DNA from 4 places in the Clostridium sp. AWRP genome. Region 3 is predicted to be linked to each of the others. Evidence: riboswitches for the same ligand, from Rfam matches in the RefSeq annotation. Region 3 holds a riboswitch; each other region holds the start of a gene.
What was found. Region 3 has a riboswitch for thiamine pyrophosphate ahead of thiC (phosphomethylpyrimidine synthase ThiC). Riboswitches for the same ligand answer to the same signal wherever they lie in the genome.
Positions count from the first base shown of each region.

Region 1 (3,205 bases), 1.3 Mb from region 3:
AATCAAAAATAAAGTTATAACATATGATGAAATTAATTTATCAATAGGTAACGAAGCTGGACAGACAAAAATTCTTTAAAAACAAGAATAACCATTACACTAAAAATGTGAATATTACTTGATGAAGTTTTTATAACTTTTAAAGAAAGAAGCAGCAGGTCAGGTACATGATTATCAGTCTTGGTATCCAGATCGGATTTCCACCGATAAGTATGTACCCATCTGGACGCACATTTAAAATATTATATTTTAAATTTATTTACTTCATCAAGCATTTCTTTAGTCATATTACTAAGTGTTTGTGATGATGCTGCTATTTCTTCTGATGATACTGAAATCTCTTTTGAAGTTGCTGAAACTTCAAGTGAAACTGAGGATACATTTTCTACCCTATTTAAAATAGTATTTTTATCTTTATTTATGTCTTCAGAAGAATTCATAACTGTTTCAATTTTAGGAATTACGTCATTTACTGCTTCTATAATGTTTTTAAATGATATTATCGAACTATCTATAGTTTTAACTTGATTTACTAATTCACTATCCATATTCACAGAGTCTTGAACTATAGTATCAGTATTTTTAGATATCTTACTAATTAATTTACTAATATTTTTTGATGATAATTGAGATTGTTCAGCAAGTTGTCTTATTTCATCTGCAACAACTGCAAATCATTTACCCGATTCTCCTGCCCTAGCTGCTTCAATAGCAGCATTTAATGCTAGTAAATTTGTTTGCTCTGCAATGTCATTTATTATGTTGATAATTTTATTTATTTCATTTATATTATTTCCAAGTCCAACAATTTTACCATTAAAAATCTTAAATGAATTACTAACATTTGATACAGATTGATTTAGTTTATTCATTTCTGTACCACTTTCTTTTGCCATTAAACTAATTCCCCTAGACTTCGAATCTACAACCTGTATTTCATTAACCATTTTAGATAACTTATCACTAAAGCTATTAAGAATATCTGTTATATTTATTAAGTCTTCAGATTGGGAACTTGTTCCTTTTGCAATTTCGTTTATAGCTTCTGAAACATTTTGTGATGAACTAGATATTTCTTCTGCAGTGGAAGATAAGTTTTCTGACTGCATATTAATATTTAAAGAATTTTCTTTTATTCGGTTAATCATTCCTTTTAATGATTCCTGCATCACTTTCATGGAATTTGTCATGGCTCCGACTTCATCTTTCATTTGCAAATATTTAGGTGAAACTTCCTAGCATAAATCTCCTTCTGCTAATGAATTCAAATGTTTCGAAGCAGATTTTATTCCTTTAGAGATGCTATTAGCAATAATATAAACTATGGCAGCTCCAAGCAACATAAATAGTATGGAAAATCCTATAATGGGAATTCTTAGAGTATTTAATTCTGACAATATTTCGCCTTTTGACACGCAAACTCCAACAGACCATTCAGTTCCTTTGACTGGAGCATATCCTACATATTTATCTTCTCCATTATAAACATACTGATCCATTCCTGATTCTCCTGTTCCCATTTTCTTATGAATATTTGCTAAAGCTTGCAGTTTAGCATCTTTTTTTGCATCTTCAATGGGATTATCCATCTTTATGACTTTATTTTTATCAGGATTAGCAATGAGTGCTCCATCTTTTATTATCATAAATGCATAACCTGTTTTTCCAAACTTAGCCTCATTAGTTATGTCGCTTAAACGATTACCATCCCTTGTTTCAAGTAATACTCCTACAATTTCATTATTGTTTTTAATAGGAACTGCATACATAACTACTACATCGCTTTTATTTTTGCTTATCAATGGATCTGATACATTACTTTTACCAGACAAGGCTTTTTGAATATATAATCTTTCTTTAAGATTTGCAGTTGTTCCATCTGTGTTCTGCAAATTCCCGTTTGTATCTACTATGCTCATTCTCATACCGCCTATTCTTTTTACCTTTCCTATAAGAATAGACTTTTTATCATGTTTGTGCTTGGTTCCTTACAACAGTATTAACTGACAGGTTCTAAGGGTTAGGTTTTATCCTTCTCAACTATATTAGTTCCCCTGCAAATTTTACCTAAGTATATAGATATCCAAGTTGATAAATAAATATAGTATTGGAGTAAATAATATGGAAATGCATTTAGTAGAAGTTGAAACTCTACATGGATATACAATAAATGAATTAAATGAAATAATTAACTCATCAACGAGCAAGTATACCAGAGCGCTTTTAAGCACTGTAATAATGAGATATAACGGAATTCATACCAATGATATAATGAACACCCTTTGCAGAACACGTGCAGCTATAACTGCCTATATACACAAGTGGAACGAATATGGAATAGATTCAATTATAGATAATCGCGGCGGTTCTAAAAGCAGTTTTACTGATGAAATGCTTAAGGATTTAAAGAACGTAGTTCTAAGCAAGTCACCTGAAGCTTTTGGTTATACGCGGTCCAGCTGGACAACAGCTTTATTATCCCAATATATTGAAGATAAATATGGTAACTCCTATTCACAAAAGTGGATAAGACAACTACTAATAAGTCTTGGCTTTTCCTTTAAAAGAGGTCAATATAAACTAACCAAAGGAGATGCTGAGCTGCAAGCTATCTTTAAAAAAAATAGCTGATTTACTGCCTATCATTGAGAACACAGATGACTCCGTCCTATATGTTGAAGATGAAACAAGAATAAGACTAGAGTCTGTTAACCGCAGGAGTTGGAGTCCTATAGGGCAATCCCCTATAATTGAAAGTAATAACATACGAGCAGGTTTCAATATCATTGGTGCTACAGAGATATCTAAGAATTATAATACTCTAATCAATATATATCCAGCACAACACTCAATTACTTCTATAGAAATGCTTGAGTTTTTAAAATAACTTGTTGGGCAAAGCAAAGGTAAAAGGATATTTTTAATATGGGACAATTACAGAATTCACAAAGCAAAGAATATCGAAGAATTTGCAGAACTTCATAAAGAAAAACTATTTTTGATTAATCTTCCAACATATTCCCCTATGCTAAATTCACAAGAAAATGTGTGAAAATGGCTTAAGGATATATGCTTTCAGTGCAAAATTCGAGAGTCTATTAGTAAATTCAAAAAGTTTATCGAAAAACTTTTTCTCGATTGTAATTCAGATAAAGAGCACTCTGTTATGAAGTCCCTTGTTAATGCCAAAAGTTACTATAAATAA
Region 1 covers NZ_CP029758.2:330,041-333,245, forward strand. Annotated here, with positions in the region: gene DMR38_RS01555 (carbon-nitrogen hydrolase family protein) at 1-79, shown strand, start outside; partial or broken gene DMR38_RS22175 (methyl-accepting chemotaxis protein) at 243-1,211, opposite strand; gene DMR38_RS22180 (cache domain-containing protein) at 1,236-1,919, opposite strand; TPP riboswitch at 1,968-2,066, opposite strand; gene DMR38_RS22185 (winged helix-turn-helix domain-containing protein) at 2,122-2,631, shown strand; gene DMR38_RS22190 (hypothetical protein) at 2,960-3,052, shown strand.
Region 1: it holds a riboswitch for thiamine pyrophosphate, as region 3 does, so the genes downstream of both, DMR38_RS22180 (cache domain-containing protein) here and thiC (phosphomethylpyrimidine synthase ThiC) in region 3, are expected to answer to the same signal.

Region 2 (3,205 bases), 680 kb from region 3:
ATTGGATAGAGAGCTCTTTGTATTCTTTCACTTATATTCATAGCCACAGCAATCACTACCCCAAGCACTATAGATATAAAAAGTCCCTCAATAGTAATCAAAAGAGTAGCAGGAAGATGTACTAAAAATAAAACATCTTTAAGTTCCCATATTTTTTCTAAAATGGCAGTAGGAGAAGGCAGTATATACATTGCATCTATATACATTGCTAGAGCCTGCCATATTGCAAAAAACAATACAGCAACTATTATGGATGATCTATACCTTTTCACAGCTTAACCCCCTTTTTTAGTTCACTTATAAGTTCCTCTTTTATCTTTAATATAGGAGGTGTATCTATCATACTTCTAGTCCTTGGATAGTTGAGAGGCACTTTTATTTCTTTAAATTTTCTTATTGGAGTTTCTGATGTAACAAATATCTTAGTTGATAAAAAAAGAGCTTCTTCTACATCATGGGTTATAAATAATATAGTTTTATCTAAAGCTAGCCATTTATCAATGAGCCATTCCTGCATAGAAACTCTTGTTATAGCATCTAATGCACTAAACGGTTCATCCAAAAGCAGCACCTCTGCTCCCGTAAGCAGAGTTCTTGCAAAAGACGCCCTTTGCCGCATACCTCCTGATAAATCCTTTGGATATTTATTTTTATATTTTTCAAGTCCAAAATCTGTTAGCATTTTTTCTGCCTGAACCTGTGCCTTTTTTAAATTTTCACCTTTAACTTCAAGGGGAAGATATACATTTTGAAGTATAGTTCGCCAGGGTATAAGGAGATCATTTTGCGGCATGTATCCTATGTAACCTTTTAAATCATTTATATTTTTATCTTTTAAAATTATATCTCCCCCAAAAGCCTTTTCCAGCTTACAAATAAGTCTAAATACAGTACTTTTTCCACATCCGCTGGGACCTACTATACTTATAAATTCCCCTTTACCTACATCAAAATCGAGATTTTTTATAATAAAATCAGGATCTTCCTCGTATTTGAAACTTACATTTTTAAATTTCAGCATGATTTCACATCCCCTTGTTATAAGCCATGTCCCAGAACATATATTCATACTTGCTTGTATTTATAAATATTTCCTTTAACCTGCTAAATTTCTTTTTCGATATATTTTCTGTCAAATAATCTAACAAATCTATCACCCACCTAGTCTCCTTTTCATAATCACTAGATATATATCCTTTTATCCACTGTCCATAAAACTCATTGTCCAGTGCCCCATCTATTTTACTCAATTTTTTACCAATTAAATAATAACTCCACATACAAGCTAAAAGAGAAGTAGTTAAATCCATTAAATCTCCCATTTGAGCCACAGACAGCATATAGCTTGTATATGAAATATTTTCAATAGAAGCTTTAGCATTTTCTATTTCTTCTTTTTTAATGCCTATTTTTTTCATATAATGCCTATGAATATTCATTTCTCCATTTAATATATTGTCCACCATCTTTGAGAATCCCTGCATTATACTTTCTTCACTGGATTTTACCACCCCTAAGGCATACACTTTTGCATAATCCAAAAGATATATGTAATCTTGAATCATATAAAACTTGAATCTATCTATTTCCAAGTTTCCCTTTCCTATTTGCTTTACAAATGGATGTTCATAGTAAGAATCCCATATATCTTTTACACTTTCGTATAATTTCATAGACGTTTTCATAATAAATTACTCCTTTTTCATCTGACATACACATTATTAATTAAAAATAAAAGGTACAAACCTCTTAGGAAGCTTGTACCTTTATTTATCAATTACATAAAAACCTCTTCCTACGCTGGCATTAACCAGATCAGGTATAGGGTCTAAGAATTATATTCTTACTCTCAGCCGGTAACACCAGCCCCCCTGGGATACTAATTTTATTTAATTTTTACATTATCTATCCAATTTCTATGTTACTACAATAACAAAAATTGGTCAACATGCTAAAAAGGCAAATTTAAACACATATTATATCAAAGTTTAATTCTTTTATACATATCTTTAAAAACAAAAATTCACTTCTGAACGTAAAATAGTTAATTTTAACATTCAAGAGTGAATATGCAAAATCTCAAATATTCTCACAACAATACCTAATTATATATGTCATTTATTTAGCATCCATATTGCATAATTTAATATGCCTGCAAATGACACCCAAAGTATGTATGGTATCATTAAATAAGCTGCTGTTTTATCAATTTTACTAAACTCAAAAGTCGTCATTAAAATAAATACTAACAAAATCATCAGTTCTAGAAAAGCTAAACCATATAACTGAAATCTAAAAAATATAATTGTCCACATAAAATTTAATACCAGTTGGACAACATACAGCGCCAGCACCCTCTTAACATCTTCTCCCTGCTTTCCTTTAATCCATATTCTATATGCAGCTGTACCCATAAGAAAAAATAAAATAATCCACACTATAGGAAATATCCAGCCAGGCGGTGAAAACACAGGTTTAACAAGCTGACTGTACATTTCTCGGTTAGACATTCCTAGAAAAGCACTAATAGCTCCGACTCCTTCTGCAATTACAATACTTATAATAAGTTTTCCAATATGCTTTTCTCCATTTACCTTAAATACGTTACAAAACATAAATTCACCTCCTACTGCTATTATATTTTAAAGGAAAGACTTTTATTCTGAAAATATAATATCTATTAATCGAAAGAATCCTATGCAAAAATGATGCTTGTAATCAATTTCAAGTTATTATATAATTAATTAAAAAACAGAATAGGTGAGGTAAAATGACAGAAGAACAATTAAAATATTTTATAACTGTAGTAGATACTGGCAGTTATATGGAAACTGCCTTAGAGCTAAATATTGCTCAATCTTCTGTTAGTAAACAAATACAAGCATTAGAACGTGAATTAGGTGTTCAACTCTTTAATCGTAAACATAGACGTGTAAAATTAACTATTGAAGGGAAACGATTATTACCCCAAGCTAGGCATACATTAGACGAGATTTATCGTTTAACATATATGTCCAAAAAACTACAGCCTGGTTATAAAGATAGAATAACAGTACTGTCTTTGCCTATTATCGGTAATTTTAATTTATATATTCCAATGAGTCGCTTTGAACTAGAGAATCCTTCTTTTCTAATCAATCTAGTAGAACTAGAAGAACCACGACTATTTCATAGATTGCAAAATAATAGTTTTGATATAGCACTA
Region 2 covers NZ_CP029758.2:2,891,369-2,894,573, forward strand. Annotated here, with positions in the region: gene DMR38_RS13145 (ABC transporter permease) at 1-272, opposite strand, end outside; gene DMR38_RS13150 (ABC transporter ATP-binding protein) at 269-1,021, opposite strand; gene tenA (thiaminase II) at 1,026-1,685, opposite strand; TPP riboswitch at 1,776-1,883, opposite strand; gene DMR38_RS13160 (TspO/MBR family protein) at 2,115-2,615, opposite strand; gene DMR38_RS13165 (LysR family transcriptional regulator) at 2,771-3,205, shown strand, end outside.
Region 2: it holds a riboswitch for thiamine pyrophosphate, as region 3 does, so the genes downstream of both, tenA (thiaminase II) here and thiC (phosphomethylpyrimidine synthase ThiC) in region 3, are expected to answer to the same signal.

Region 3 (3,205 bases):
TCTATATCTTGCTTTTCATTAAAATATCCAATACCTATTCTCATAGCACCAATTTCATAAGTCCCCATTATCCTGTGGGCTGTTGGAGCACAATGAAATCCAACTCTTATCATTATGTCATATTCCTTATCCAGCTTAAAAGCAATATCTTCACCAGACATATTCTCTATATTAAATGAAATGACACCTACTATTTTTTCCGCATCTTTTGGGCCATATATATGAATTCCTGGAACTTCCTCTAATCTCTTGAGGGCATACTCAATTATTTTATTTTCTGTATCTCTTATCTTTTGTACTCCTAGATCATATATGTACTTAATTCCTTCTCCTAAACCAACTATTCCAGCTACATTTAAGGTGCCTGCTTCTAATTTATTAGGATAATAATCAGGTTGGTATGGATTTTTGGAATCTTCACCAGTTCCTCCAGATTTTAATGGCCTTATACAATTAGTATCGCAATTTATTAAAAGTCCTCCTGTGCCAGTAGGTCCCAAAAGACTTTTATGACCTGTGAAGGCAAGAATATCTATGTTGTCTTTTTGTACATCAATAGGATAAGCTCCGGCTGTCTGTGCACTATCTACTAAAAATAGAATTTTATGTTTTCTAGCTATAGCGCCTATCTCCCTTATAGGTTGAATAGTTCCAAGCACGTTAGAAGCATGAGTGAATACAATTAGCTTAGTATTTTTCTTTATTAATTTTTCTATGTCACAGGCTTTTGATATTCCTTCATTTGTACAGGGAAGTGTAGATATTTCTATACCTATGTCCCGTTCAAGAGTTTTTAAAGGTCTCCATACAGAATTATGCTCCAAGCTACTTGTGATAACATGATCTCCTTGATTTAAAACTCCGTTTATTATTAGATTAAGTGAATCTGTTATGTTGTAAGTAAAGATTATGTTAGAAGGGTCTTTACCGTTAAATAACTTACATATACTATCTCTGCAGTTAAATACAAGTCTATCAGCTTCAATAGCTGATTTGTAAGCTCCTCTTCCTGCAGTAGCGCCTATGTTCTTCATAAAATTTGAAATTGCATCTACAACTGCAGGTGGTTTTGGATAAGATGTAGCAGCGTTGTCTAAATAAATTCCCAATACGATTATCTCCTTTCTTTAGGTTCCTAGATTTATAAAATATAATTAATTCAACATAATTATATTATAACTTTATTAATAAGAAGTTAAAGGGGGATTTGGGTGTAAATCTCCAATTACTTATTGAAGGTATCAAAATGTACAGTTGAAAAAATTAAACATATATTATATAATTTACATATAAAATTAAATAATCTAGGGGGGTCTATGTTATAGGCTGAGATAGAACTGTTAGTTCTGACCCTCATACCTGATCTGGATAATTCCAGCGTAGGGAAGAGCTTTATATAGTTTTAAAATACAACTTTATAAGGTTGCATTTTTTTATTTATATAAAGATGAATATGAGGGAGATTTAGAATCACCTCCTTTTTTATTTAACATAATTTTCAAAAAATATGTTAAAGGAGATGTTTAAAATGAATTACACAACACAAATGGATGCTGCTAAAAAAGGTATAATTACAAAGGAAATGGAGAGAGTAGCTGCTAAAGAAAACATGAAATCACTACAACTAATGGAATTAGTTGCGCAGGGTCAAGTTGTAATACCAGCTAATAAAAATCATAATGCATTAGATCCGGAAGGTGTAGGACAAGGACTCAAAACTAAGATAAATGTAAATTTGGGAATTTCAAAGGACTGCAATTGCATAGAGGATGAATTAGAAAAGGTTAAGATAGCTTTAGAAATGAAAGCAGAAGCTATAATGGATTTAAGCTGCTTTGGAAAAACTGAAGAATTTAGAACTAAACTAGTAGAAATGTCAGCTGCTATGATAGGAACAGTGCCTATGTATGATGCCATAGGATTTTATGATAAAGAATTAAAAGACATAACTGAAGAGGAACTTTTAGGTGTAATTGAAAAGCATGCGCAGAATGGTGTGGATTTTATGACTATTCATGCAGGTATAAATAGAGAAACTGCAGCAGTATTTAGGAGAACTGAAAGACTTATGAACATTGTATCCAGAGGGGGATCCTTAATATATGCATGGATGCAATTAAATGAAAAAGAAAATCCTTTTTACGAGCATTTTGATAAGGTTTTAGATATATGTGAAAAATATGATGTAACTATAAGTTTAGGAGATGCTTGCAGACCAGGTGCTATAAAGGATTCTACAGATGCTTCACAAATTAAGGAGCTTATGACTTTAGGAGAGCTTGCCAAAAGAGCTTGGGAGAGAAATGTACAAGTTATGATAGAAGGACCAGGGCATATGAGTTTAGATGAAATAAAAGCAAATATGCAGATAGAAAAGAAATTGTGTCATAATGCACCGTTTTATGTGTTAGGACCTTTAGTTACAGATATAGCACCAGGTTATGATCACATTACATCAGCTATAGGAGGAGCAATAGCTGCATCTTCAGGAGCAGATTTTCTATGTTATGTAACTCCAGCAGAACATTTAAGACTTCCAAACTTAGAAGATATGAAAGAAGGAATCATAGCTACTAAAATTGCAGCTCATGCAGGAGATATTGCAAAGGGAATAAAAGGGGCAAGAGATTGGGACAATGCTATGAGTAAAGCTAGAAGAGAGCTTAATTGGAAAAAAATATTTGATTTATCTATAGATCCAGAAAAGGCAAGAAGATACAGAGAAGAATCAAAACCAGAAGATGAACATACATGTACTATGTGTGGAAAAATGTGTGCTGTTAGAAATATGAATAAGGTTATGGAAGGAAAAAATTTAAATGTTTTAAGAGATGATGATTAATGTGTAAGCTTAAAGGAATTGAAGGAGATAAGCTGAAAGAGGCTTGTGGAATTTTTGGCATATTTTTCAATGAAAATGTTTACTGAATATTTTTTCACAAAAGTCACTCCTTTTATTTTTTCTCTAATTTTAGGAGTGACTTTTCTATTTATTTTATAAATGTAAAAATAACTAGTTAGTGATAAATTTTGGTTTAACTTTACGCTTATGCTAAAAACTCTATATCTATAGATTTTTTGTTTTGAAATCGTTATAGGTTTGTAAATTAATATAACTGTAATTTTCAAGTTATATTTCGTATGTTATTATATAGGTATAACTATTTTAGTAAAAATTATAGAAAAGGGAGAGATACACTTGAAA
Region 3 covers NZ_CP029758.2:3,571,733-3,574,937, reverse strand. Annotated here, with positions in the region: gene DMR38_RS16575 (aminotransferase class V-fold PLP-dependent enzyme) at 1-1,109, opposite strand, end outside; TPP riboswitch at 1,297-1,403, shown strand; gene thiC (phosphomethylpyrimidine synthase ThiC) at 1,529-2,842, shown strand; gene thrC (threonine synthase) at 3,200-3,205, shown strand, end outside.

Region 4 (3,205 bases), 2.1 Mb from region 3:
ATATACTTTTTTAAATCCAGGGTTAGTTATTTTCTCTTCATTTTCACTTATTTTAATTTTAGGTATTATTTTACCTTCCTTATCCTCTATGGCAGATAGCTTATATACTCCACCAAATACTGGTTCTGATCTTGCAGTTATAAGCCTTTCTCCTACACCAAAAGAATCAATGCAGGCACCTTCTCTAAGTACGTCAGTTATGATAAATTCATCTAATGAGTTTGAAATAACTATGTTAACATCTTCAAGATCAGCGCTATCAAGTATTTTTCTACATTCTTTTGTTAAGTAAGTTATATCTCCGCTATCAATTCTTACTCCCTTAGGTTTATGGCCATTTGGAATTAAGATTTCTTTGAAAACCTTTATAGCATTGGGTAGGCCGGATTTCAGTACATTGTATGTATCAATAAGTAGTACACAATTATCAGGGTATACTTCAGCCCAGGCCTTAAAAGATTCATATTCTGATGGAAAAAGTTGTATCCAACTGTGAGCCATTGTACCAACTGCAGGCATACCAAACATTTGTTCAGATATAGTACAAGCAGTGGAATTACATCCACCTATAACTGCAGCCCTGGCACCATATATAGCTGCATCAGGAGCTTGAGCACGCCTAGAACCAAATTCCATTACAGGTCTAGTGCCTGCTGATCTACAAATCCTACTTGCTTTTGTTGCAATTAGAGTCTGGTGATTTATAGTTAGAAGTATCATGGTTTCAACAAACTGAGCTTGAATAGCGGGGCCTCTTACAGTTATTAGCGGTTCATTTGGAAATATAGGGGTTCCCTCGGGTACTGCCCATACATCACAGCAAAATCTAAAATCTTTTAGGTAATTTAAAAAGTCTTCTGAAAATTGTTTCTTACCCCTTAGATACTCTATATCTTCATCTGTAAAACTTAAATTTGACAGGTATTCTATAACTTGTTGAACACCTGCCATTATGCAATAACCACCTTCATCTGGAATCTTTCTGAAAAACATATCAAAATAGGCTATTCTATTACCCATATTGGTTTTCAAATACCCGTTACCCATAGTAAATTCATAGAAATCTACTAGCATTGTGAGGTTTCTCTCGTTTCTCACATTAAAGTTCTTTGTGCTTTCCATAATGAAAATCTCCTCTTATCTATGTTTTTATTATGATAAAAAAATATACATATGTATACATTGTAATACTTAAATTATCATATTACAAGGTTGCACATTTACAGAATTCTGAACTTTATTGAAGAATGTAATTCATGATTTTATCTCTAAATTTTATCATACCTTCATCTTTTAAAATGTTTTTTTAGATTATAAGTTGTAGTAAAAGGGTCATCTGAAGCCATTACAAGAGACATTACAGCTGCACCATGAACTTTGGTTCTTAGTACTATATCTATATTAGTCTCAGTTATTCCACCTATTGCAATAACTGGAATTGAAACGTTATTTATGATTTCTTTTAAAAATGAAATACCCCTGCCTTTTAGTCCTTTTTTACAGTTTGTTTCAAAAATATGTCCCGCAAGGAGATAATCTGCGCCTTTTTTTTGTGCGTTTATAGCTTCCAAAGTATTGTGCACAGATACACCTACAGTGCATTTCAATTTTAAATTGCTATTCATATAATCTTTATAACTTGTGTGAAATCCTTTGGAGTCTATTTTTAAAGCTGTTTCTATATTGTTGTTTATTATTAAGGGTATATTGTTAGAATCTGTAATTCTCTTTATTTTCTCAGCAATTGGAACCAATTGACTGTAAGTAAGATCTTTTTCACGTAAAATTATGGCGTCTGCGCCACCTAATATGGAACCCTTTAAGATATCAATCATGTTCTTATTTTTTACAAGCTTTCTGTTTGTTACTATATATAATTTTTTGTTCATAGTATCATGGACTCCCAATCTTTTCTTTTATTTCTAAAAATAAAAAAGAGTGTTTATATTGTAAACACTCCTTGAAATATATCTTTATTAATTTGCATCCCTACGGTAGTGTTAACTACATCAAGTTCAAAGGGTCAGGTTTTACCTTCTCAACCAAACTGGTTCCCCCACAACAATTTATTGATTTATAGGTATATAATACTACTTAGTCTTATATATGTAAATGATTTAGAATATTGTTTGTAATAAAATGGCATAAACTATAGAAAATTATTCTAATATTTTGTATAATTAGAATATGAATTTGTGATTATTTGTATGCTTAGGTAACTTTATGGTTGATTTACAAAATTAATGGGAGTATTACGTATGGTAGATATCATATAAAAAGTATTAAATTAGATAAACTTTATGAGGGGAGTTTTAAAGAATTATGGGTAAAAAAAATATATTAATAATTGATGATTCTTTAAGTGTGAGACAATTTATAAGGAAAATTCTAGAGGAAGCAAATTATAAAGTATATGAAGCAGGAGATGGTGAAGAAGGAATTAAAGTATTTAAAGAAAGTGGTAATATTGATCTAGTAATCACGGATATATATATGCCTAAAAAAAGTGGAATAGAAGTTCTTATAGAATTAAAAAGGGAGTATAAAGATTTAAAAATAATTATTCTTTCCGATGGAGGGGAAAAAGATTTTTCAGATGAAAATGGAATATGTGAAGATCTTGGAGCTACTTACTTTTTTAAAAAGGATTGGGTAAAGGATGAACTTATAGAATTAGTAAATAGGATATTTATCAAGTGATTCTTATGAAACAATTTTTTTAGTTAATAGTTAAGAGTTAAGAGTGAAGAATTAATAGTTAATGTGGATTTTTTTCCGTTACACTACAAAAAATCTTTAGTTAATTTTTGAAAGCTCGTTTTGCTAAAGCAAAACATAGCCGAGTTGATTTATATAAAATTTAAAGATTTTTTGCGATAGCTAAAAATCATCCTTCACTATTAATTCTTCATTATTAATTCTTAATTTGTGAGAGTTGAGTAATTAATTTAAGATTAAGCTGCTATATAAAATATAGTAGCTTAATTTTGTCTCTTAGCTAATTTTAAATTTATTTATTTCAGCTGCTAATTGTTCTGCTAATATTTGAAGATTACTTGAATGCTTTGTAAGTTCTTCCATAGTGGCTGATATTTCTTCTGTGGAAGCTGTAGTTTCTTGTGAAGCTGCAGCTGTTTCCTGTGATATAGATGAAATATTATCAATTTCAGATATTGTAGCTTGCTTTTTCTCATTTATATCGGAA
Region 4 covers NZ_CP029758.2:1,456,372-1,459,576, forward strand. Annotated here, with positions in the region: gene DMR38_RS06795 (nicotinate phosphoribosyltransferase) at 1-1,122, opposite strand, end outside; gene DMR38_RS06800 (thiamine phosphate synthase) at 1,287-1,889, opposite strand; TPP riboswitch at 1,969-2,068, opposite strand; gene DMR38_RS06805 (response regulator) at 2,323-2,700, shown strand; gene DMR38_RS06810 (methyl-accepting chemotaxis protein) at 2,995-3,205, opposite strand, start outside.
Region 4: it holds a riboswitch for thiamine pyrophosphate, as region 3 does, so the genes downstream of both, DMR38_RS06800 (thiamine phosphate synthase) here and thiC (phosphomethylpyrimidine synthase ThiC) in region 3, are expected to answer to the same signal.